DNA from 4 places in the Kitasatospora sp. NE20-6 genome. Region 2 is predicted to be linked to each of the others. Evidence: riboswitches for the same ligand, from Rfam matches in the RefSeq annotation. Region 2 holds a riboswitch; each other region holds the start of a gene.

Region 1 (5,347 bases), on a different contig from region 2:
GCCGTCGACCTTGGCCTCCAGGTCGACGACCACGACGTCGCCCTCGGCGGCGGCGCGCTCGACGTCCTTGACGGAGGAGAAGCGCTCGCGGAGCTGCTCCAGCGACTTGGCGACGTCCTCGTCCGACACCTCGATGGCGTCGACGGTGACGGAGATCTCCGAGAAGTCAGGCAGCGTGATCTCGGGGCGGACGTCGACCTCGGCGGTGAACTTGAGGTCACCACCGTCGGCGATCCGCTCGACACCCTCGATGTCCGTGATGTCGGGCTGGCCGAGGACATCGATCTTGATCTCGTCGACGGCCTGCGTGTAGAAGCGCGGCAGGGCGTCGTTCACCGCCTCCTCCAGCACGGCGGCACGGCCGAAGCGCTGGTCGATGACACGAGCCGGAATCTTGCCCTTGCGGAAGCCCGGGACCGAGACCTGCTGGTTGATCTTCTTGTACGCCGCGTCGAGGCTGGGCTTGAGCTCCTCGAAGGGCACCTCGACGGTGAGTCGAACCCGGGTCGGGTTCAGAGTCTCGACGGCGCTCTTCACGGTTAGGTCTCCTATTGGGCTTGCGGTCGGGTTGTCTCCGCCCGACGTCGCCGGCCGGTAGGCCGATCGGGCGAGACGGGCGATGGGCGGTTGGGGCTGCATCTCCCGTACGGGGGTGGACGGTGAGCGTGACTCCTCGCCCTCGGGCGGTCGCGGTCCGTGTAATCGCCACAGGCACCACCGCCAGCGGTCCATCCTACCGGTACCACGAAAGCAACAGGGCCCCGCCCGCCTGACGAGACCCTGCCGAAACTGTCGGGGTGGCCGGATTCGAACCGACGGCCTTCCGCTCCCAAAGCGGACGCGCTACCAAACTGCGCCACACCCCGTAGTGCCGAGAGGAAGAGTACACGCCGGTCCGGGGCCCCTCCGCGCAATATCGGAGGCCGCCCGGGCGAAAGCGGTGTGCATTTCGCCGACCCGACCAGGTAGGCTGGCCAACGTCCTCGCGGCCGACCCCGGCCCGGGGGCGACGTGCCGTCAACGCACGCATGCGGGCGTAGCTCAATGGTAGAGCCCCAGTCTTCCAAACTGGCCACGCGAGTTCGATTCTCGTCGCCCGCTCCACCGCCCCGGCCCCAGCTCAGCGACATGATCGCGGAGCTGGGGCCGTTGTCGTTCGACGGCCCGTCAGGGCGGCGTGCCCGTTCCGCGCCCGTGCCGCGCCCGGCCGGACCGGTCGTGGTCCCGCCCTGCCGCGCCCGGCCCCGCTCCGAGGAGGGCCGGGGCGCGCGGGAGTCCGCACGGGCGGGCGGGGCTGCCGGTGCACCCCCGGCGTGCGCGCGGTCGCACGGCCTGCCGCCGGTTCGGGCCACCCGTCCCGGAGCGGGCGGCGATCCCCGGACCCGGCCGGAACGGCCCGACGGAAACGGCCCGACGGAAACGGCCCCGGGTCGGCGGGTGGACCGCCGGCCCGGGGCCGTTTCCGTGCTGCGGCCGAGGTCAGCCCAGGTAGTGACGGACCACACGGGCGGCGTACGCGTCGGTGTCGAGCATGCCCGCGCGGGCGGAGTCGGAGCCGCCGTCGTTGGAGCCCACGGTGTTGTCCTGGCCGGCGTTGAAGATGTCGTCGCCCGCGAGCTGGTTGAAGTTGCCGATCACGATCGTCGGGTTGAAGGAGTCGCTGTCGGCGACCGCGGACGCGGCCGGCAGGCAGGCGGCTCCGGTGACGGCCAGGAGAACGGCGGCGCGGCGGAGTGCTCGGGTCATGAGGGGTTCCCTTCCACGTTCCACGACGGGGTTTGTCGTGGCTGCGACAGTAAAAGGAAGGGCGCGCGGCCCCGGGGACGTTCGGCCGGTCGGTGGCGTGTTGACGCCGCACGCCCCGGCACGGGAAGCGCCGCGAGGGCGGAGGCCGGGGCGGACCGGACCGGGACCGGGAACGCGACCGGGAACGGGACCGGGGCCGGGAACGGGACCGGAACGGGGACGCCCGGCGGAACGACGGAACGGCGGAGAGGAAAAGGCCGAGGCCCGGCCGGGGATCCGTGGATCTCCGGCCGGGCCTTCGGGTGGCGCGGGGTGCGTCAGACGCGGACGCCGTGGGCGGCGAGGTACGCCACCGGGTCGATGTCCGAGCCGTACGACGGGGTGGTGCGGATCTCGAAGTGCAGGTGCGGGCCGGTCACGTTGCCGGTGGCACCGGAGAGGCCGATGACCTGGCCGGCGGTGACGGTCTGGCCGACCGAGACCTTCAGCGCCGAGAAGTGCGCGTACTGGGAGTACTTGCCGTCGGCGTGCTTGATGACGACGTTGTTGCCGTAGGCGCCGCCCCAGCCGGCCTCGACGACGGTGCCCGCCGCGATGGCGTGGATCGAGGTGCCGGTGCTGACCGCGAAGTCGACACCGGTGTGGTAGCCGCTGGACCAGTTGGAACCGGCCTTGTGGTACGGGGTGCCGAGGCCGGAGGAGACCGGCGCGACGTAACCGGAGGTGGCGGCGGGCGCCTTGGCCTCGGTGGTCGGGGCGGCGGGCTTGGCGGCCTCGGTCTTGGGCGCGGCCGGCTTGGCGGCCTCGGTCTTGGGCGCGGCGGGCTTGGCGGCCTCGGTGGTCGGGGCAGCCGGCTTCGGGGTGCTCGCGACCGGGGCGCGGTGCTCGGAGCGGGAAGCCGCGGCCGAGTCGGCCTTCTTGGTCTCGGCCTGCGGCGCGGCCGCGGCGGCCTGACCGGAGACGGAGAGCTTCTGGCCCGGGAGGATGAGGTTCGGGTTGCCGCCGATGACCTGGCGGTTGTCGTCGTACAGCTTCTTCCAGCCGCCGTCGACGTGCTGCGCACCGGCGATCTTGGACAGGGTGTCGCCGTGGACGACCTGGTACGAGGCGGCCTGCGCCGGGGCGGCGGCCGGGGCCGCGGCCGGGGCGGCGGCCGGGGCGGCAGCGACGGGGGCCGCGGCCTGGGTGCCGGCGCTGTGGGCGCTGGCAGCGGTGACGGGGATGGCGATCGCAGCGGCGGCCACACCGGTGGCGACGGCGACGCGGGACAGACGGGTGCCCAGAACGGACATGGAGTTGTTCCTCTCCTACGCCTACGAGGTGAGCTGTCGGGTTCGGGCTGGGAGATCGCCCGGTCGCGGAAAATGACGCGACTTCACCCCAAGCCGTCCCGGAACTACCGGGCGCGGCACTTACCTTGGGTCCCCCGCTCCTGCCGTGCACAGATGGTGCGTGACCCCGGGCAGCGGCAGGACTCGGCGTTCCACCCGGTGGCCCGCCCGGTCGGTGGCCGGGCAGACCATGAGAAAAACCTATGGACCGCTCCGCTGGCAAGCCGCCCCCTCCGAGGGGCCGTCACGAGCACTCCCGGCGGTCACTCTCCGCCGGGGCGAGGTGGGCAGAGCGCAGTCGCCGCAGTGACCGTGCGTATCCGGATCATGTCCGCGCGGGAGATTCCGCACCCCGCGTGGCCGGCCGGTCGCGGCGGGGCACGGATCATGCGCACCCCGGTGACCCTGGTCACGAGGGCCTCCCGGAGGCCCTTTCCGGGCCCGCCGGACGTCCGGGGAACCGCGTCCGCGGACCGGTGTCACCGGGCGGACGTCCGGCCGATAGCCTCGCTCGCGAGCGATGTTCGACCCCTTTTCGAGCAAGGAGCCCCTTTTGCGGGCGCAGGCCAGGCTGGAGACGGTCCAGCGCAGCGTGATCCGGGAGATGGCCCGGTACGGGCAGCGGTTCACGGTGGACGGCAGCGTGCTGCGCGGGCCCGGCACGACGGCGGTGGCGGTCCGCGAGCACCCGGGCGAGGACGGCGCGGTCGGCCACGTCGACCTGGGCTTCGTCCTGCGGCTGGGGCAGGCGGACGGTCCGGTGATCTGGGACTGCACCGCCGGGCGCGGCCGCACGGAGGAGGAGAAGCTCGACAGCGCCGTGCGCATGTGGGCGACGACCACCGCGGCGGCCGTGGTGGAGATGCAGGAGCGCCGCGGCGAGCACGGCGACCACGTGCGGCCCGGGGAACTGCCCGGGTGGCACGCCGTGCAGGGCCCGGCGGCGGTGTTCGGCTTCGGGAGCGACCGGCTGGCGGAGTGGCTGGCCGGCAACCAGCTGCTGCCCGCACTGGCGGACGCCCTGCGGCCCGGGCTGCCGTCGACCGGGGTCACCGGGGTGAAGGTGTTCCTCGGCGGCCGGGCCGGCGAGGAGGTCGCGGAGGTGCGGGTCGACGGCACCGTGTCGGAGCCGGCGTCGGCCGCCCTGCGCGCCCTCGGCTGGCCGCGCGGCGAACGCCTCTGCTGGGCACGGCTGTTCGTCCTGCTGGTCCCGGACGGGCAGGAGGCGCAGGCGGTGCCCGCCGGGTCGGCTCCGGCCCCCGGGGCGGCACACGGCGGCCCGGGGGTGCTGCGGCGCGGCCTGCTCGCGCGCTGGCGGCAGGCGCGGCCCGGGCGCTGACCTGGCCGCGCGGAAGCGGCGGCCGGGTCGGCGCTGCGGTCAGCTGGCCACGGAGGAGATCGTCTTCGCGAGCTGGCTGAGGAAGTCCTGGATCGGCTTGGCCGCCGTGGACTGGCTCACCATGAAGCCGAAGAGTGCTGCGATGATCGCGTGACTGGTCTTCAACTGCTTGTTGCGGATGAAGATCACGACGATCACGCCGAACAGGAACAACGCGGAGACGGAGAAGGCCACCCGGACTCACTTCCTCAATCTGTGGCGGGGGTTCTTGCTGGAACCCCGTGTCGAAGCCGGACCGCGGCCTGCGCCGACCGTCCCTGGCACGAGTCGGCCGATCCCGTCGCCATGGAGGTGCCCTGCAGGACCCGGCCGCCTGCTGCCTGCCGCACGTGCCGCCCCCCATCCCCCGAGCTCCGACCAGCCCACCCGGACTCAGTGTGGTCGTTCGTGCTGCCTGCGTAAAGGACTTGCCGGAAGCACGGGGCCCGGATCCTGCCATGTGAGACGAATTTCCGCCGACCGAGACGATAGCGGAAGCCTTCTGACGAAGCGTCCGCGGGGGCGGGGTGAACACGCCTCATTGGCCAACAAGCAGGCCCGGGCGGTGTGATCCATCCGGGGGAGGCTCCGCCAGAATGGCCGAAGATCACCTCCCAGGGGTTGACAGGTGCTACTGCCGCCACACCAGCAGCACGGCGCGGTCGTCGTTGACGTCCTTGGCCACCGTCTCGATGAGCCGGCCGGCCGCGCCGCGGAAGCCGTTCACCACCAGCCGGTCGGCCTCGCCCATCAGCCGGTCCATGCCCTCGGAGAGGTCCCGCCCGGGGATCTCGACCATGCCGTCGGTGCAGAGCATCAGGAGGTCGCCACGGTCGAGCCGGCCGCGCACCGCCTCGAACTTCGCACCGTCGTAGATGCCGAGGAGCGGCCC
Region 2 (5,347 bases):
CCCGGACGGCGACCCCGGCCTGACCGACGCGCTCGCCCGGCTCGCGGTCGAGGGGGCCGGCACGGTGCCGGAGATCGAGCTGCTGCCCGGCTCGTACGACCTGCCGGGGGCCCGGCTGCTGGACCTCGCCTCGGTGATGGACACGCTGCGCTCGCCCGGCGGCTGCCCGTGGGACGCCGAGCAGACCCACGAGACGCTGGTGAAGTACCTCGTGGAGGAGGCGTACGAGCTGGTCGAGGCGATCGAGGAGGGCGACCGCGGCACGCTCCGCGAGGAGCTCGGCGACGTGCTCCTCCAGGTCTTCTTCCACTCCCGGATCGCCGAGGAGCACCCGGACGACCCGTTCTCGATCGACGACGTGGCCGGTGACATCGTCGAGAAGCTGATGTACCGCCACCCGCACGTCTTCGGCGACGTCGAGGCGAGCGGGTCCGCGCAGGTCGAGGCGAACTGGGAGCAGCTGAAGGCCGCCGAGAAGCAGCGCGAGTCCGTGCTGGACGGCGTGCCCGGCGGCCTGCCCGCCCTCGCCTACGCGGCGAAGCTCGTCTCCCGGGTGCGCCGGGCCGGTTTCACGGCGGTGCCCGACGCGGCGTACGCGCTGCCCGACGGGCTGACCGCCGAGTCGGCCGGAGAGCTCCTGCTGGCCGTCGCGCAGCGCGCGTACGACGCCGGGGTCGACGTGGACGCCGCGCTGCGCGGGGCCGCGCGCCGCTACCGGACGGCGGTGCGGGCCGCCGAGGGGCTCACCGGCTGACGCTGCGGCGGCACGACCTCGATGATCGCCTCGCCGACCAGGGCGAGGAGCTCGGCCAGCGGGTCGAGGTGGTCCGGCAGGTCGTCGAGGGCGACGATCCGCTCGCCGTCCGGGCCGGCCACGGCGAAGAGGCCGATCGGGCCGAGGTGCTTGGCGGCGGTGGCGACCAGCGCGGCGATGTCGCTCGGCTGGTGGGCGTCGCCGCTGACGCCGACGACGGGGCAGCCGGGGCGGTCGAGCTCGGTGGCGAGGTCCTCCGCCACTCCGGGGCGCAGATCGGCGATCAGCAGGCCCGCGGCACCCGCCGCGGCGAAGCGGCGGGCGAGGCCCCCGCCGTCCCCGCCGCGGAGTACCGCGATGACCACCACTGCCCCGGCTACTCGCATGGCCTGCTCCTCTCCCAGAGCGACACCCCGTGGACGGCCCGCACAGCCGTCTCCTACGGTTTTCGGAGGATCGTAGGCACGCCGAGACCCTCCGCAACAGGAATTACCCCCCAGGTGACCAGGCTCACGCCTCCCGGGGCCGACCGGCTCGCCGGACGGCAGCGGATACGGTCGGGGACATGCCCGACACACACCGGCCCGACCGGCCCGAACTCTTCACGTGGGAGTTCGCCGCAGACCCCTACCCCGCGTACGCCTGGCTGCGCGAACACGCGCCCGTGCACCGCACCACGCTGCCCAGCGGCGTCGACGCGTGGCTGGTCACCCGGTACGCCGACGCGCGGCAGGCGCTGGCCGACGGCAGGCTCTCCAAGAACCCCGGGCACCACAGCGCGCAGGCCCACCGCAGCGGCCGGGTCGGCATCCCGGGGGAGCGGCAGGCCGACCTGATGACGCATCTGCTGAACATCGACCCGCCGGACCACACCCGGCTGCGCCGGCTCGTGTCGAAGGCGTTCACGCCGCGCCGGATCGCCGCCTTCGAGCCGCGGGTGCAGCAGCTCACCGACCGGCTGATCGACGGTTTCGCCGCCCGCGGCACGGCCGACCTCATCCACGAGTTCGCCTTCCCGCTGCCCATCTACGCGATCTGCGACCTCCTCGGGGTGCCCGCCGAGGACCAGGACGACTTCTGCGACTGGGCGGGCATGATGCTCCGCCACACGAAGCCGGGGCAGCGCGCGCCGCAGCGCGGCGGTGTCGGGCGTGCCGTGAAGCGGATCCGCACCTACCTGGCGGACCTCATCCACCGCAAGCGCGCGGACCTCGGCGACGACCTGATCTCCGGCCTGATCCGCGCCAGCGACCACGGCGAGCACCTCACCGAGAACGAGGCCGCCGCGATGGCCTTCATCCTGCTGTTCGCGGGCTTCGAGACCACCGTCAACCTCATCGGCAACGGCCTGTACGCGCTGCTGCGCAACCCCGGCCAGCGGGCCCTGCTGCAGGCGTCGGTGGAGCGCGGCGAGAGCGGCCTGCTGGAGACCGGCATCGAGGAACTGCTGCGCTACGACGGTCCGGTGGAACTCGCCACCTGGCGGTTCGCGACCCGCCCCCTGGAGATCGGCGGGACGGCGATCCCGGAGGGCGACCCGGTGCTGGTGGTGCTGGCCGCCGCCGACCGCGACCCGGCGCGCTTCGCCGACGAGAACACCCTCGACCTCGCCCGGACGGACAACCCGCACCTGGGCTTCGGGCACGGCATCCACTACTGCATCGGTGCGCCGCTCGCCCGGCTGGAGGGCCGGGCCGCCCTCGCGACGCTGCTCACCCGGCTGCCGGACCTCGCCCTGGCCGCGGATCCGGCGGACCTGCGCTGGCGCGGCGGCCTGATCATGCGGGGTCTGCGCGAGCTGCCCGTCTCCTTCACCCCGGAGGCGGGGCGGGACGCGGGCTGACGGTGTGTCGACCCGTGGGCGTGGCGTCCGGGTGAACACGGGCGAATCAGGACAAAACGGCTTTGTTCGTGTCCGATGAGCAGTGCGTCGTAATTCTTACGTGATAACGCCGATATGAGCTTGTGATCGGTCATCACATCTGCCTACTCTCCGGACAGCCCGCGCCAGCGGGCCCCGGGCGCGACAACGCCGAATCCTGTCCGCCGCACCCCGGGACGACCGACCGAGACAAGGACAGGGGCGGGGGAACCACGTACGTCGCCGTCCCCCACGGCTAGGGGTGAAGCCGCGTCAGCAGGTCCCCTCCTGCGGCCGCGGCCGGGCCAGCCTCCCGGTCCGAACCCGACAGCTCACCTCGCAGGCGTTCGGAGAGGGACAACCCATGATCTTCACCGGACCTGGCCGTCACCGTCGTCGGACGTCCGCCGAGAAGGCGGTCGCCGTCGCGGGCGTCACCGGCGTCGGCCTCGCCATGCCGCTGCTCACCGCGGCCGCCGCGCACGCCGCGCCCGTCTCCGTCTGGGACAAGGTCGCCCAGTGCGAGAGCGGCGGGAACTGGCGGATCAACACCGGCAACGGCTTCTACGGCGGACTGCAGTTCACCGCCCGCACCTGGAAGGGCTTCGGCGGCGCCCGGTACGCCGCCTACGCGCACCAGGCGAGCAAGACCGAACAGATCGCCGTCGCCGAGAAGGTGCTCGCCTCACAGGGGCCCGGCGCCTGGCCCGTCTGCTCCAAACGGGCAGGCCTGACCCGTGGCGGGGGCTCCGCGGCGCCCGCGCCGGCCGCGGCGCCGGCCGCGGCGACCCGCTCCGGCGGTGCGCCGGTCTTCCCCGGCCACGGCGGCTGGGACGCGGGCGGCAGCGTGTACTGGTACCAGAAGGACGGCGGCTGGTACTGGACGGCGCACCGCGACATCTTCGAGCGCCACGTGCCGCCCGCCTCCGCCGAACCGGCCGACACCGAACCCGCCCCCGCCGAACCGGCCGGCACCGGGTCGGGCGAGGCGGCGGGCGAGGGCGCGGACGAGGGCGCGGACGGCGGGGCCGGGCGCACGCTGCAGGCGGTGCCGGTGCCCGCGATCGGCCGCGAGGCGTACACCGTGCAGCCCGGTGACTGCCTGTCGGGCATCGCCGCCGCCCGCGGCCTGGCCGGCGGCTGGGAGCAGCTGTACGCGAGCAACCGCCCGGTCGTCGGCGAGGACCCGGACCTGATCGTGCCGGGCCAGCTGCTGCAGCTCGACTGACTGACCGGCACCGCGCCGGCGACCGTCCGCCCCCGGGGCCGCCACCCGGGGGCGGGGCGGTCCGGTGCGTGGTCCTCCAGGTGAACTACCGGCGAGTAGCCCGGTCACACGGTGAGACAGGGCCATGCCCGGCATGGCCCTGGGGCGCCGTGCCGTTAGGCTCGGGTCGTAACGACCCACATCCGCTTCCGCTAGGAGATGCTTCGTGCCGTCCATTGATGTCGTCGTAGCCCGTGAGATCCTCGACTCTCGCGGCAACCCCACCGTCGAGGTCGAGGTGGGTCTCGACGACGGCAGCACGGGCCGTGCCGCCGTCCCGTCCGGCGCCTCCACCGGTGCCTTCGAGGCCCTGGAACTGCGCGACGGTGACAAGAACCGCTACTTCGGCAAGGGCGTGGAGAAGGCCGTCCTGGCCGTCATCGAGCAGATCGGCCCGGAGCTCGTCGGCTACGACGCCACCGAGCAGCGCCTGATCGACCAGGCCATGCTCGACCTGGACGCCACCCCGGACAAGTCCTCGCTCGGCGCCAACGCCATCCTCGGCGTCTCCCTCGCCGTCGCGCACGCGGCCTCCGAGGCCAGCGACCTGCCGCTGTTCCGCTACCTCGGCGGCCCGAACGCGCACGTCCTGCCCGTGCCGATGATGAACATCCTCAACGGCGGTTCGCACGCGGACTCCAACGTCGACATCCAGGAGTTCATGATCGCTCCGATCGGCGCGGAGTCCTTCTCCGAGGCCGTCCGCTGGGGCGTCGAGGTCTACCACACGCTCAAGGGCGTGCTGAAGGAGCGCGGCCTCTCCACCGGTCTGGGCGACGAGGGCGGCTTCGCGCCGAACCTCGACTCCAACCGTGAGGCGCTCGACCTCATCGTCGAGGCCATCAAGAAGGCCGGCTACACCCCGGGCAAGGACGTCGCGCTCGCCCTGGACGTCGCCGCCTCCGAGTTCCACAACGACGGCGCCTACACCTTCGAGGGCAAGGCGATCTCCTCCGCCGAGCTCATCGACTACTACGCCGAGCTCGTCGCCGCGTACCCGCTCGTCTCCATCGAGGACCCGCTGGACGAGTCCGACTGGGACGGCTGGAAGGCCATGACCGACAAGCTGGGCGACAAGGTGCAGCTGGTCGGCGACGACCTGTTCGTCACCAACCCGGCCCGTCTGGCCCGTGGCATCGAGTCCGGCACCGCCAACGCGCTGCTGGTGAAGGTCAACCAGATCGGCTCGCTCACCGAGACCCTGGACGCCGTCGAGCTCGCCCAGCGCAACGGCTACCGCTGCATGATGTCGCACCGCTCCGGCGAGACCGAGGACGTCACCATCGCCGACCTCGCCGTCGCCACCAACTGCGGCCAGATCAAGACCGGCGCCCCGGCCCGCTCCGAGCGCGTCGCCAAGTACAACCAGCTGCTGCGCATCGAGGAGATCCTCGACGACGCCGCGCAGTACGCCGGCCGCGGCGCGTTCCCGCGGTTCCGCCCCGCGGACCAGTGAGCGCGGCAG
Region 3 (5,347 bases), on a different contig from region 2:
GGCGGCGCACGTCTACGCGCGCCTGGCCGGTGAGCGGTTCGTCGGGCAGGCGACGCCCTGGTCGGAGGTCCGCATGGTCGCCCGGCACGAGTGGTCGATCGTCGAGGCGGCCACGCTGCCCGCCGCCGCGATCGCCCTGGGTGCGGTGTTCGGCCTCGACCTCGACACCAGCGGCTGGATCGCGCTCGGCGTCGCCGTCGCACAGATGGTCGGCTGGTCGTGCCTCGGTGCCCGCAAGGCGGGTGCTTCACGCCGGCAGGTCGTGCTGGAAGGGCTGGTCAATCTCGTGCTCGGCCTGGTCATCGTCGCCGCCAAGGGCGCGCTGTCCCACTGAGCACGGCCGGTGGGGCCGTCCCGGGGTCCGAACCCCGTCAGCCCGTGCCCGGTGCCGCGATCGGGAAGGTGCCGCGATCGGGAAGATGGAACGACCGGGAAGGTGGAACGGCCGGGCGCCGCACGGAACCGGTGTGCGTGCGGCGCCCGGAAGCGGCCCGGGTGGGTGGAGTCCGGGCCGCTCGGGGAAGGGTGGTCAGTGGCCGCCGGGAGTCGGCAGGTTGAACTTCAGGGCCGGCGAGGCGGCGGCCGCGAGGCCGTGCGCCTGTGCGGGCCACCACACGCCGGCGGCCGGGTCGGCGGCGCCGTACTCGGGGTCGATGCCGCCGGTGGTGCCGCGGGTGCAGGAGCCGTCCGACTCGCCCGGCACCTTGATCCAGAGGAACGCGTCGAGGAGCGGGGTGCGGGTGTCCGCGGTCGGGCGGGTGCCGAGGCCGCGGGCGGGCGGGTTGCACCAGGTCTGGGCGTCCGGGTAGGTCGCGGTCGGGGTCCAGGGGCCCTGGCCGTTGCGGCTGGTGTCGACGACGAAGTGCGGCAGTGCGGCGTCGGCGGGCACGTGCGCGGTGTACCACGCGTCGGCGTCGGCCTGCGGCCAGTACTGGTTGGCGCAGTCGTCGGCCACGGCGCCGGGGGTGTTGGTGAGGTACCAGGAGCACTTGGCGATCTGCGTGCCGTAGCGCACGAGGTCGGCGTCCTTCTGGTAGTTGGAGACGTTGAGGAAGAAGCCCTGCGCGCGGTTGACGCCGCCGTCGACGAGGAGCTTCGCCATGGTGCCGGTGTTCTGCCAGCCGCTGTGGCCGGCGTCGAGGTAGACGGCGGCGCGCGGCTGCCGGGCGAGCCGGTCGACGGCGCCGTTGATCTCGGCGAGGCGGTCGGCCTGCTGCTGGGCGGTGCCGCCGCAGAACGTCGGGCTGAGGGCGAGGCCGTCCGGTTCGAGGACGACGACGGTCTGCCGGTTGCCGATGCCCTTGGCGAGGCCGTCGATCCAGGCGGCGTACTCGGACGAGTTGGAGGCGCCGCCCGCGGAGTACTGCGAGCAGTCGCGGCCGGGCACGTTGTAGGCGACGGCCACCGGCACCTGGTGCTGCCGTGCGGCGCGGCTCTGCAGGTCGGCCATCGCGGTGGTGGTCTCCTGCGGGGTGGCCGTGCCGTTGAACCACTGCGCCACCGGGTACGAGGCCATCTTCGCCATGGCGAGGGCGTTCGTGTAGTCGCCGGCCTTCAGGTCGGTGACGGCCTGGTGGGCGGCCTTGCTGTCGAGGTCGACGTAGAACGAGGCGCCGGGGGCGGGAGCGCGGCCGGGGCCCTGGGCCGGTGCGGCGGACGCGGTGGCGGGCAGACAGCAGACCGCGGCGGTGGCGACGGCGGCGCTCGCGGCCGCGATACGACGGCTGGGGCGTGTCACAGGGGCTCCTCGGGGTGGGCGGGCGGGGGCTGCGGGTGCGTGGGCGTCAGGTCCGGCGGTGGGGCTATATGTGGGAGCGCTCCCATTAAGTCCTGTTCGTCCGGGCCGTGCCGAGCTTCTCCGGTGGGGTGGAGCGCGGCATGCTGAGCGTAAATCCCGCAGAAGATGCGGTGGATGGTGATGCGAAGGCAGTTGTAGTCGGAGCCTCCTGAGCCGTCAAGGCTCTGCGCAGGATGGGCCGTTAATTGCGGGAGCGCTCCCGCATGCTGGATGCGGGAGCGGGTGCGGGCCGCCTCGACCGGACCGCTTCACGGACTGCGGGCCGGGCCGGACGGCCGGTGCCGGCACGCGCGCCGAGGCCGCCGGCACTCCGGGGGTCCGGGGTGCCGACGGCCTCGTGGGTTCGTCGGGCGGGCTCAGCCGATCTTGAGCACCTGGCCGGGCTTGATGAGGTCGGGGTCCTCGCCGATGGTGGTCGAGTTGCCGCTGTAGACGTTCTTCCAGCCGCCCAGCTTGTGGTTGGCCGAGATGTCGGAGAGCGTGTCGCCCGCCGCCACCGTGTAGGTGTCCGGCTCGGCGGCCGGCGGAGCCTCCGTCACCGTCGTGGCGGGAGCGCCCGGGTCGGCCGACTCCGCGGCGCCGGACGGGTCGGTGCCGGTGGCCGGTGCGGTCCCGTCGGTGGCGGGCAGGCCGGTCGCGGGCGCCCCGGTGGCCGGCGTGCCCGTGACCGGCGTGTCGGTGGTGGGCGTGGTGCCGGTGCCCGGCAGGGTGCCGGTGCCGTCCGTCGGGGCCGGCGGCGTGGTGACCGGTGCGGTCGGCGTGCCGGCGTCCTGGCCGGGCAGGACGGTGCCGGGCGTGCCCGTGGTGGTGGTCGGGGCGGAGGGGCTCGCCGTGACGGCGGTGTGCGCCTCGTAGACCGCCTGGCTGGTGGTCCAGTACCAGGCGCCGTCCACCTGGTACCAGTAGATGCCGTTGGCGTCGCGGCCCTGCATGCCGGGGAACACCGGGGCGGAGCTCCGGCTGCGGCTCTCCGTCACCGTCGTGGTGGCGGTCGGGGCGGGGGTCGCCGAGGCGGTGGCGGTGGGCTCGGCGGCCTCGGGCCGGCCCTCCCCGGTGAGCCCGGCGGTGGTGGCGCAGCTGCCCCAGGTGCGGGCACCGCGGTCGGCGAGCACGCGCTCGGCGACCGTGATCTGCTCCTCCTTGGTGGCGTGGTCGGGGGAGGCGCCGTAGGGGCTGCCGCCGTAGGCGACCCAGGTGTCGAGGTCGAGCTGGAGGCCGCCGTAGGAGCCGTTGCCGGTGGCCCGGCTCCAGTCGCCGGCGCTGGCGCACTGGGCGACGGCGTCCCAGGTGGTGACGGGGGCCGCGTGGGCGCTGGTGGCGGCCAGGAGCGGTATGGCGAGGCCTGCGCCGGCCACACCGGCGGCCGACACGGCGCGCTCGGTCTGGGTGGGGCGGCGGTGGCGGCCCGAGCCGATGAAACCCATCGAGTTCCCTCTCCGCACGCCTGCGAGGTGAGCTGTCGGGTTCGGACCGGGAGGTGGCCCGGCCGCGCGGACGCGGCTTCACCCCAAGCCGTCGGGGACGGCGACGAGTCGTGGGTCCCCCGTCCCTGCCCAGGTTCTGGTCGATGACCCGGTGGGCGCGGTGGGCAGGGTTCGGCGTGCCGCGCTTCGGGCGCCCGTGCTGTGGCGGGCTGATCGGAGATTAGAGGGATCGTCACCTCGATAACAAGCCAGCATCCCGACCATCACACAATCATCACCAGTGCTGTCCCGTCACCGTGCCGCATTTCGGCCGGGCGGCCCGGGATCCGGGGCGGCGGCCCCATGGGTGCGCACGGCCGCGCCACAGGTGAGGCGGCGTCGGACGGGCCGTGGCGGCCCGATCGGGCGGCCGCCGGAGGCGTCCGGCAGCGCCTCCCGGGGCGTGCGCAGGATGCGTGGGGATTGTGCAGGGTGACACGGCGGAAAATGCGCCTATTGCGCTCCCCATTCCCGTGGAATTCACCGCGGGGAATTCCGGCGTCACCCGTCCGGCGCCCGCGGCGGCATTCACGCGGGGAGCGGTCCGGGCGCGCCGGGGCCTGCGGTCGGGGGCTCATCGCCACACGAACGAATGTCCGAGCGGAGTGCCGCGCCGCCGGTGGGGCGGCCGGTGCGGGTGCCGGTGCGCGACCGGTTCGTGGCGGAACGGTTCGTCCGCACCCGAGCGCGAGGGCGCCGCCACCAGGGGCGTCGCGGGGCCGCGGACCGCCGTGACGCCGTCGCGGGGCCGATCGCCCCGGCAGGTCTCCGGCCGGGCGGCCCCGACCGCGGCAGGCCTCGCCCGGCGTGAGCGGGCGGTGGCCGAGGGCGACGCCGCCCGCGGTGCCGGCCTCCCGGGGCCCGCCCGGCCCTGCGGGCCCTCAGGCGGTCGGGCGGTCGGGCGGTCGGGCGGTCCGGCGGTCGGGCGGTCAGGGGTTCTTCCGGGCCCCGCCGTCCGCGCGGCCGCGCAGACCGAGCGTGACCGCCACGGCCGCCAGCAGCACCGGTACGGCGACCACCCGCAGGCCCACGGCCGTCGCGGCCGCGAACTCCGCCGCCCCGGAGCCGCCGTGGACCCCGCCGGGGCCGAGCCGGGCGGTGAGCACCGTGCCCACCACCGCGACGCCCAGGGCCGCGCCGAACTCCCGGGCCGCGGTGTTCAGCCCCGCCCCCAGCCCGGCCTGCCGCGGCGGCAGCTCCGACATCACCGCGTGGGTCAGCCCGGGGGCGCAGAGGCCCAGGCCGGCGGAGAGCACCAGCAGCCAGACCGCGTACAGCGGGTACGGGGTGGCCGGTCCGGCGGTCGACATGCCGAGCAGCCCGGCGCCGATCAGCGCCAGCCCGCCCCCGGCGACGAACCGCACGCCGTGCCGGGCCTGCAGCCGGACGGCGAGCCGGGGCACCAGGGCCATGCCGACCGTGAGCGGCACGATCGCGAAGCCCGTCCGCGCCGGCGAGTAGCCCTTGACGTACTGCAGGAACTGCGCGTTGACGAAGAACAGCGCGAACAGGCCGAAGAAGGACGCGGCGGTGCCGAGTGCTGCCGCCCGCAACCTGCGGGAGGCGAACAGTCGCGGGTCGACCAGGGGGTGGCGCGCGGTCAGGGCGTAGCGGGTGAAGCCGGCCAGCAGGGCCGCGCCCGCCGCGAAGCCCCCGAGCACGTGGGCCGAGGCCCAGCCGCGCGACGGGCCCTCCACGATGCCGTACAGCAGGGCGCCCGTGCCCGCGGTGAGCAGCACCGAGCCGAGCGGGTCGGGGGCGGCGGGGTGCCGGGGGAGCCGGGGGACGGTGCGCAGCACGGCGGCGGCCAGCACGGCCGCGAGCGGTGCCATCGCCCAGAACAGCGCCTCCCAGGGCAGGTACTGGGCGACCAGGCCGCCGCCGAGGTTGCCGACGAGGCCGCCGAGCCCGATGGCGAGGGTCCAGGAGGCGAGGGCCTTCACGCGGTGCCCGGGGCCGGCGAGTTCGGTGAGCACCGACATGGTGGCGGGCATGATCAGCGCCGCGCCCGCGCCGGAGACCGCGCGCCCGGCGACGAGCACCGCCACCGAGCCGAGCGGTCCGGCGGCGGCGCTCAGGCAGGCGC
Region 4 (5,347 bases), on a different contig from region 2:
GGCGAACGGCAGCTGCGGCAGGGCCGCGGCGACGTACCGCTCCGGGTGGGCGGTGCGGTCGGCGGCGAAGAGCGTCCGGGCCCGGTCCCAGCTGCGCAGGTACTTCTCGGGGTGCAGCTGCGGGCGGGCCGGGTAGAGCCGCGGGCTGGTGCGCATCGCCTCGGCCATGACGTCGCGGCCGGTGCGGGCGAGGGCCAGCAGGTCGGCCGGCGGCAGCGCGTAGAGCGGGTCGGCGGCGACGACCTCGCAGCCCAGGGCGCGGGCCTCGGCGGCGAGCGCGGCGGCGCCGCCCGGGCAGTCCAGCACGGGGCCGGGCAGGCTGTGCAGGGCGGCGCGGGTGAGACCGAAGAAGCCGCAGTACTCGTCGAGGGGGCGGGACGTCACCAGCACGGCGGGCTCCCTCGGCGGGCGGCGGGGGTACCGGCCCATCGGACCACGGGCCGCGGGGGTGCGCATCCGCGGCCCGGCCGGGGTTCAGCGGGCGGCGAGCAGGCCGCGGGCGGCGGCCCGCTGCACCGCGGTGAGCCCGCGGACCAGTACGGGGGTGAGCAGGACCAGCAGCAGGCCCACGGCGGAGAGCGCCGCGATCTGGGCGGGCGAGGTGACGTAGTACCGGTGGTGGCCGCTGCCGTTGGTGTAGTCGTAGAGCTGGTAGCCCGGCCAGTCGGTGTAGCGGGCGAAGACCCAGTGGTAGAGCGGGTAGAGGGCGACCACCCAGCCGGTGACCAGGAAGGTCAGGGTGACGGTGAAGGTCAGCACCGCCCACGGGAACATGAGCACCTGGTGCAGGGCGGCCCGCCAGCCGGCGCCGTCCGCGAGGCGGGCGGTGATCCCGCCCCACACGCCCCGCCGGGTCGGCCGGACGGGCTCCGGGGCCGCGAGCGGGGTGCCCAGCAGGACGCGGACGCGGTGGAGCTCGAAGGCGCCGAGGCCGCGCGCGACGATCGTCAGCAGGGCGAGGAGCGGCAGTCCGGTGACGGTGGGCAGCAGGCCGGTGCCGACGGAGAAGAGCGTCACCGTGAGGACGAACCCGGCGATCGCGAGCGGCAGCGAGCTGAGCGCGAAGCCGATCTCCCGGTAGGTCACGGCGGAGAACGGTGCCCGCAGGAACCCGGGCCGGCGCGGGGTGTCCGTCGGGTCGGCGGCGTGGACGGACACCGGCCGGGCGGCGGCGGGCAGTGGCTGGGCGGTCATGGCGAGGTCCCCTCGGTGGTGTCGCGGTGTGACGACGTCCACGGTGCCGGAGCCGGCGGCCGGGGGTAATCCGGCCTGCTGCCCGGTCCGGGGTGGGGCTCTCCCTACCCCCGTGCTGCGGACGGCCGCCCCCACTCGTCCTCCAGCAGGGAGAACAGCAGCGAGTCGTGCCAGGCCCCGCGCAGGTGGAGGTCGTGGCGGATGCGCCCCTCGGGCCGGAACCCCGCCCGGGTGAGCACCCGCACGGAGGCGGTGTTGGCGGGGTCGACGCGGGCGGCGAGCCGGTGCAGACCGAGCGTGCCGAAGGCGAACCCGCACAGCAGCGCGGTGATCTCGCCCGCGTAGCCGTTGCCCCAGGTGTCGCGGCGCAGCGCGTAGCCGAGGGAGGCGGCACGGTCGCCTTCGAGGCCGAGGACGGCGTTGCCGACGGGCGCCGGGTCGTGGCCGTCGGCACGGAGGGTGACGGCCAGGCGGTAGGCGGTGCGCGGTTCCTGCCGGGCCTCGTCGAGGTAGAGCTCGATCTGGTCGGCGCACTCCTCCTCGTCCTGCGACTCGAAGGGCAGGTACCGGGCGGTCTCCGGGTCGCCGAACACCGCGTGGAGGGCGGCGACGTCGTCCGGGGCGAGGCGGAACTCGCGGACGGCGAGGCGGGGGCCCTCCAGGTGGACCGGGTGCACCGTGCGGACGGGGGCCGGGGTCATGGCGGCCGACCCTACCCTGCGGGCGGCCGACAGGGCGGCCGGGCCGCGCGGCAGGGGGCGCACCGGCTACCGTACGGGGCGTGGACGACGAAGACCTGCAGCTCATCCCCCGTACCCGCACCGAGGAGCTGCTCGCCTGGGCGGAGGCCGAGGGCCTGCCCCCGGTGCCGGAGGAGGCCGTACGGGCGGTGCTGACGCTGCTCGAACTGGGTGGCGCGCCGCTGCACGACGGCTGGCCCGAGCTGGGGTCGGCGGTGGTGGAGCAGCTGCTGCACGAGCGGCTCCACCTGTACGTGCAGCCCTGGGCCGGGCCGGAGGCGTACGGGGCGGCGGTGCGGCTGCTCATCGACCGCCAGCGGGCTGCGCGGCGGCTCAACGCGAAGCGGTGGGAGCGCCTGCACGCCGAGGCGGAGTGGCAGGGCGAGCTGCTGGGCACGCTGCTGCGCCGGCCGCAGCTGCTCACCTGGCCGCGGCTGTACACCCTGCTGCTGCAGGCCGACGGGGTGGAGACCGGCGACGTCGACGCGGTGCGGGACTGGCTGGACGCGTTCCGCGCGCTGGCGCCGGAGGAGCGCGTCGCGGCGTACGCGGCCCTGGTGGACGCCGGCACGCTGGACGCCATGGAGGACGCGGACGGCGGGCTCGGCTGGGGGCCGGCGCACCTGCTGGCGATCGGCATGGCCACGGACGGCGCGCGGCGGCTGCTGGAGTACGGGCTGATGCGGCGCAGCTACCGCAATCTGGCCGGGCTGACCGCGCTGGGCGAGCCGATGCCGCCCGAGCTGTCGGGCGGGTTCGAGGAGTTCGAGCAGGTGGCGGAGGACGGCGCGCTGTGGCTGTGCGGCGACTGGACGCTGCCGGGCCTGCCGGAGCTGCTGCTGTGGGAGTACCCGGACCTGGCGCCGGAGCCGGGCACGGCCGAGCTGCAGGCCTACGCGGACGCCGCCCGGGACGAGCCGGGCGGCGTGTAGGCGGGGGCCGTTACGGCTGGACGCCGTGCGAGCGGAGCCAGCCGAGCGGGTCGACCGGTGCGCCGCCGCCGGGCCGTACCTCCAGGTGGAGCCTGGCGGTGGTGACGGTGCCGGTGGCGCCGACCGCGCCGAGGACGGCGCCGCGCTCGGCGCGGCCGTCGGTGGCGGCGAGGCGGGAGAGGTGGCAGTACCAGATCTCGGTGCCGTCGGGCAGGGTCTGGACGACGCGGTAGCCGTACGAGCCGGCCCAGCCGGCGGAGGTGACGGTGCCGGCCGCGACGGCGGTGACCGGGGTGCCGGCGGGGGCCTCGAAGTCGAGGCCGGTGTACAGGTGGGCCCAGGTGCTGGACTGGCCGTACGGCGTGCCGAGGGTGTAGCCGGTGGTGGGCAGCGCGAGCGCGGCGTCGTCGACGGCGGCCTGGGCGGCGCGGCGGGCCTCGGCCTCCTGCGCGGCGGCGAGCCGGGCGGCCTCGTCGGCGGCGGTGCGGCGGTTGTCGGCCTGCTGCTGGATGCGGGCGGCGAGGGCGAGACCGGGATCGGCGGCGGTGTCGGCGGCCTCGTCGGGCGCGGACACGGCGGGTTCGGCCGCGGCGGCGGGGCCTGCGGCGGCGGCGGTCAGGCCTGCGGCGCCGAAGGTGGCGGCCATGGTGGCCGTGACGCCGAACAGCGGGCTGGTGCCCCTGGTCTGACGGGGCATCCGGTGGCGGGCCTGGTCGGCCTGCTCACGCGGGTGGTCGAGGAGCTGGGTGGCTGCGGCGGTGGGCTCCGCCGAGTGCGTCGACGCCACGGAGGCGCACTCCTTTCCTTCCCTCTCGCCGACCGGGTTAGCTGACGGGTTCGGAGCAGGAAGGTCTCCTACGGCTGGGCCTGGGCCCGGCCGATTCACCCCAAGGAACGTGGTTCCCCGGCTCCCGGGCCCACCGGCGAAGGCAGACCGCGGGATTGAGCGACACGCGCACGGTGCCGAGTCGGTACGGCGTTGCCGACCGCGCTGCGTTATCAAACGTTAATGCTATGCCTGCCTTGATTCCAAGCGCCTGAGCCGGTTGATTCGTTCGGTCTACGCGAGGAATGGGCGATTTGCGATGGTTTGCCAGGGGGCCGGTCACGGAGGGTGAACGAGCTGCGAAGCTGAGTACCCGTACTCATGCCGGTCGGGCCCGCCTCCGGGACGCTGCCGTCATGAGCGCACCGATCCAGTCCCGCACCACGGCCGCCTACTACGCGCAGGCCGTCCTCTCGTTCGCCCTCGCGACGGCCGCCCTCGCGATCGGGATCGCCTACCTGCCGGTCGACGCGTGGATGCGCGCCTTCCTGGCCGTCGCCCTGCTGTACGTGATCACCTCGGCGTTCACGCTGGCGAAGGTCGTCCGCGACCGCCAGGACGCCGGCGCGATCACCTCCCGGGTCGACCAGGCCCGGCTCGACCGGCTGCTGGCCGAGCACGACCCGTTCAAGGTCGACGGCATCTGAGCCGACGGGCACCCCGCCGGGCCGACCGCGCTCAGTCCGCGGCACCACCGGGGCCGGCGGCCGTCCGGGCCCGGGCGGCGAGGGTCTCACCGCCGATCGCCCAGTTCTCGGCGGGCACCTCCTCGATGGCCACCCAGATCTTGTCCGCGGCCAGGCCGGTGGCCCGGGCGTAGGCGTCGGTGAGGGCGCGGGCGATCTCGGCGCGCTGCTCCTCGGTGCGGCCGGCCAGCTGCTTGACGGTGATGAAGGGCACGGGGTCTCCCGGTTCGGCGGTGCGGCCGGTCCACCGGCCGGGCGCACGGTACCGCAGGGCCCGCCGGCACCCCGCGGACGGCGGCGGACGGCGGCGGACGGCGGCGGACGGGCCGCCCGCACGCCGGCGGGGGCCGGGCCGTGACCCCCTGCCGCGCCGCGCGTTGTGCAGGGCATGAAGAAGCGCAGCATGCTCGCCTTTGCCTCCCTCGCCGTCGGCGTCGTCGCCTCGCTGACCGCACCCAGCGCCCACGCGGACGGGCAGCAGCACCGCATCGGCGACGCCAGGGCCGTGACCGGCAGCGAACTGCCCGACACCGGTGCCGACGACCGGGCGGACGGCGACGCCGACCTCGTCTGACTCCTTCCCGCGGGCGCCCACGCCCGCCCCGGGGCCCGTACGCCCCCGGCACCGAGGCCCGCGCCGCCGCGCGGGCCTCGGTGCTTTCCTGCGCCGGGGCGCCCCGCCGGCCGGGGCGAGGGTTGACGCCGGGCCGGTCGCCGACGGAGGGTTCAGGGAGCCCCGCCCGCACCCGCGCACCTGGACCGCCGCATGGAAACGCTCACCGACCGGCTCCGCAGCAACCTCACCGGTCAGCCGCTGCTGGCGACCCTCGGCGTCGAGATCGTCGAGCTGGCCCGCGGCCGGGTGGTGCTCGACCTGCCCGTCCGCCCCGGGGTGACCCAGCAGAACGGGTTCGTCCACGCGGGCGCGATCTCCACCCTGGCGGACGCGGCGGCCGGTGCGGCCGCGCT

Evidence for each region. Region 2 has a riboswitch for cyclic di-AMP ahead of SNE206_RS37030 (transglycosylase family protein). Riboswitches for the same ligand answer to the same signal wherever they lie in the genome.
Region 1: another riboswitch for cyclic di-AMP. It lies ahead of SNE206_RS05790 (peptidoglycan DD-metalloendopeptidase family protein); the one in region 2 lies ahead of SNE206_RS37030 (transglycosylase family protein).
Region 3: another riboswitch for cyclic di-AMP. It lies ahead of SNE206_RS30025 (transglycosylase family protein); the one in region 2 lies ahead of SNE206_RS37030 (transglycosylase family protein).
Region 4: another riboswitch for cyclic di-AMP. It lies ahead of SNE206_RS25265 (M23 family metallopeptidase); the one in region 2 lies ahead of SNE206_RS37030 (transglycosylase family protein).

Annotation. Positions count from the first base shown of each region.
Region 1 is NZ_BPRL01000005.1:46,117-51,463, reverse strand. It holds gene tig (trigger factor) at 1-537, opposite strand, end outside; tRNA gene SNE206_RS05805 (tRNA-Pro) at 793-866, opposite strand; tRNA gene SNE206_RS05800 (tRNA-Gly) at 1,031-1,104, shown strand; gene SNE206_RS05795 (hypothetical protein) at 1,480-1,746, opposite strand; gene SNE206_RS05790 (peptidoglycan DD-metalloendopeptidase family protein) at 2,064-3,038, opposite strand; cyclic di-AMP (ydaO/yuaA leader) riboswitch at 3,044-3,237, opposite strand; gene SNE206_RS05785 (DUF6348 family protein) at 3,598-4,416, shown strand; gene SNE206_RS05780 (hypothetical protein) at 4,456-4,650, opposite strand; gene SNE206_RS05775 (PP2C family protein-serine/threonine phosphatase) at 5,087-5,347, opposite strand, start outside.
Region 2 is NZ_BPRL01000089.1:11,044-16,390, reverse strand. It holds gene SNE206_RS37045 (MazG family protein) at 1-754, shown strand, start outside; gene SNE206_RS37040 (hypothetical protein) at 712-1,140, opposite strand; gene SNE206_RS37035 (cytochrome P450) at 1,320-2,597, shown strand; cyclic di-AMP (ydaO/yuaA leader) riboswitch at 2,789-2,975, shown strand; gene SNE206_RS37030 (transglycosylase family protein) at 2,980-3,843, shown strand; gene eno (phosphopyruvate hydratase) at 4,049-5,338, shown strand.
Region 3 is NZ_BPRL01000054.1:61,822-67,168, reverse strand. It holds gene SNE206_RS30035 (hypothetical protein) at 1-334, shown strand, start outside; gene SNE206_RS30030 (glycoside hydrolase family 6 protein) at 530-1,738, opposite strand; gene SNE206_RS30025 (transglycosylase family protein) at 2,155-3,222, opposite strand; cyclic di-AMP (ydaO/yuaA leader) riboswitch at 3,224-3,375, opposite strand; gene SNE206_RS30020 (MFS transporter) at 4,191-5,347, opposite strand, start outside.
Region 4 is NZ_BPRL01000039.1:83,978-89,324, reverse strand. It holds gene SNE206_RS25285 (hypothetical protein) at 1-390, opposite strand, end outside; gene SNE206_RS25280 (sensor domain-containing protein) at 475-1,194, opposite strand; gene SNE206_RS25275 (GNAT family N-acetyltransferase) at 1,299-1,895, opposite strand; gene SNE206_RS25270 (hypothetical protein) at 1,976-2,866, shown strand; gene SNE206_RS25265 (M23 family metallopeptidase) at 2,877-3,653, opposite strand; cyclic di-AMP (ydaO/yuaA leader) riboswitch at 3,665-3,825, opposite strand; gene SNE206_RS25260 (YiaA/YiaB family inner membrane protein) at 4,049-4,339, shown strand; gene SNE206_RS25255 (tautomerase family protein) at 4,371-4,592, opposite strand; gene SNE206_RS25250 (hypothetical protein) at 4,767-4,952, shown strand; gene SNE206_RS25245 (PaaI family thioesterase) at 5,145-5,347, shown strand, end outside.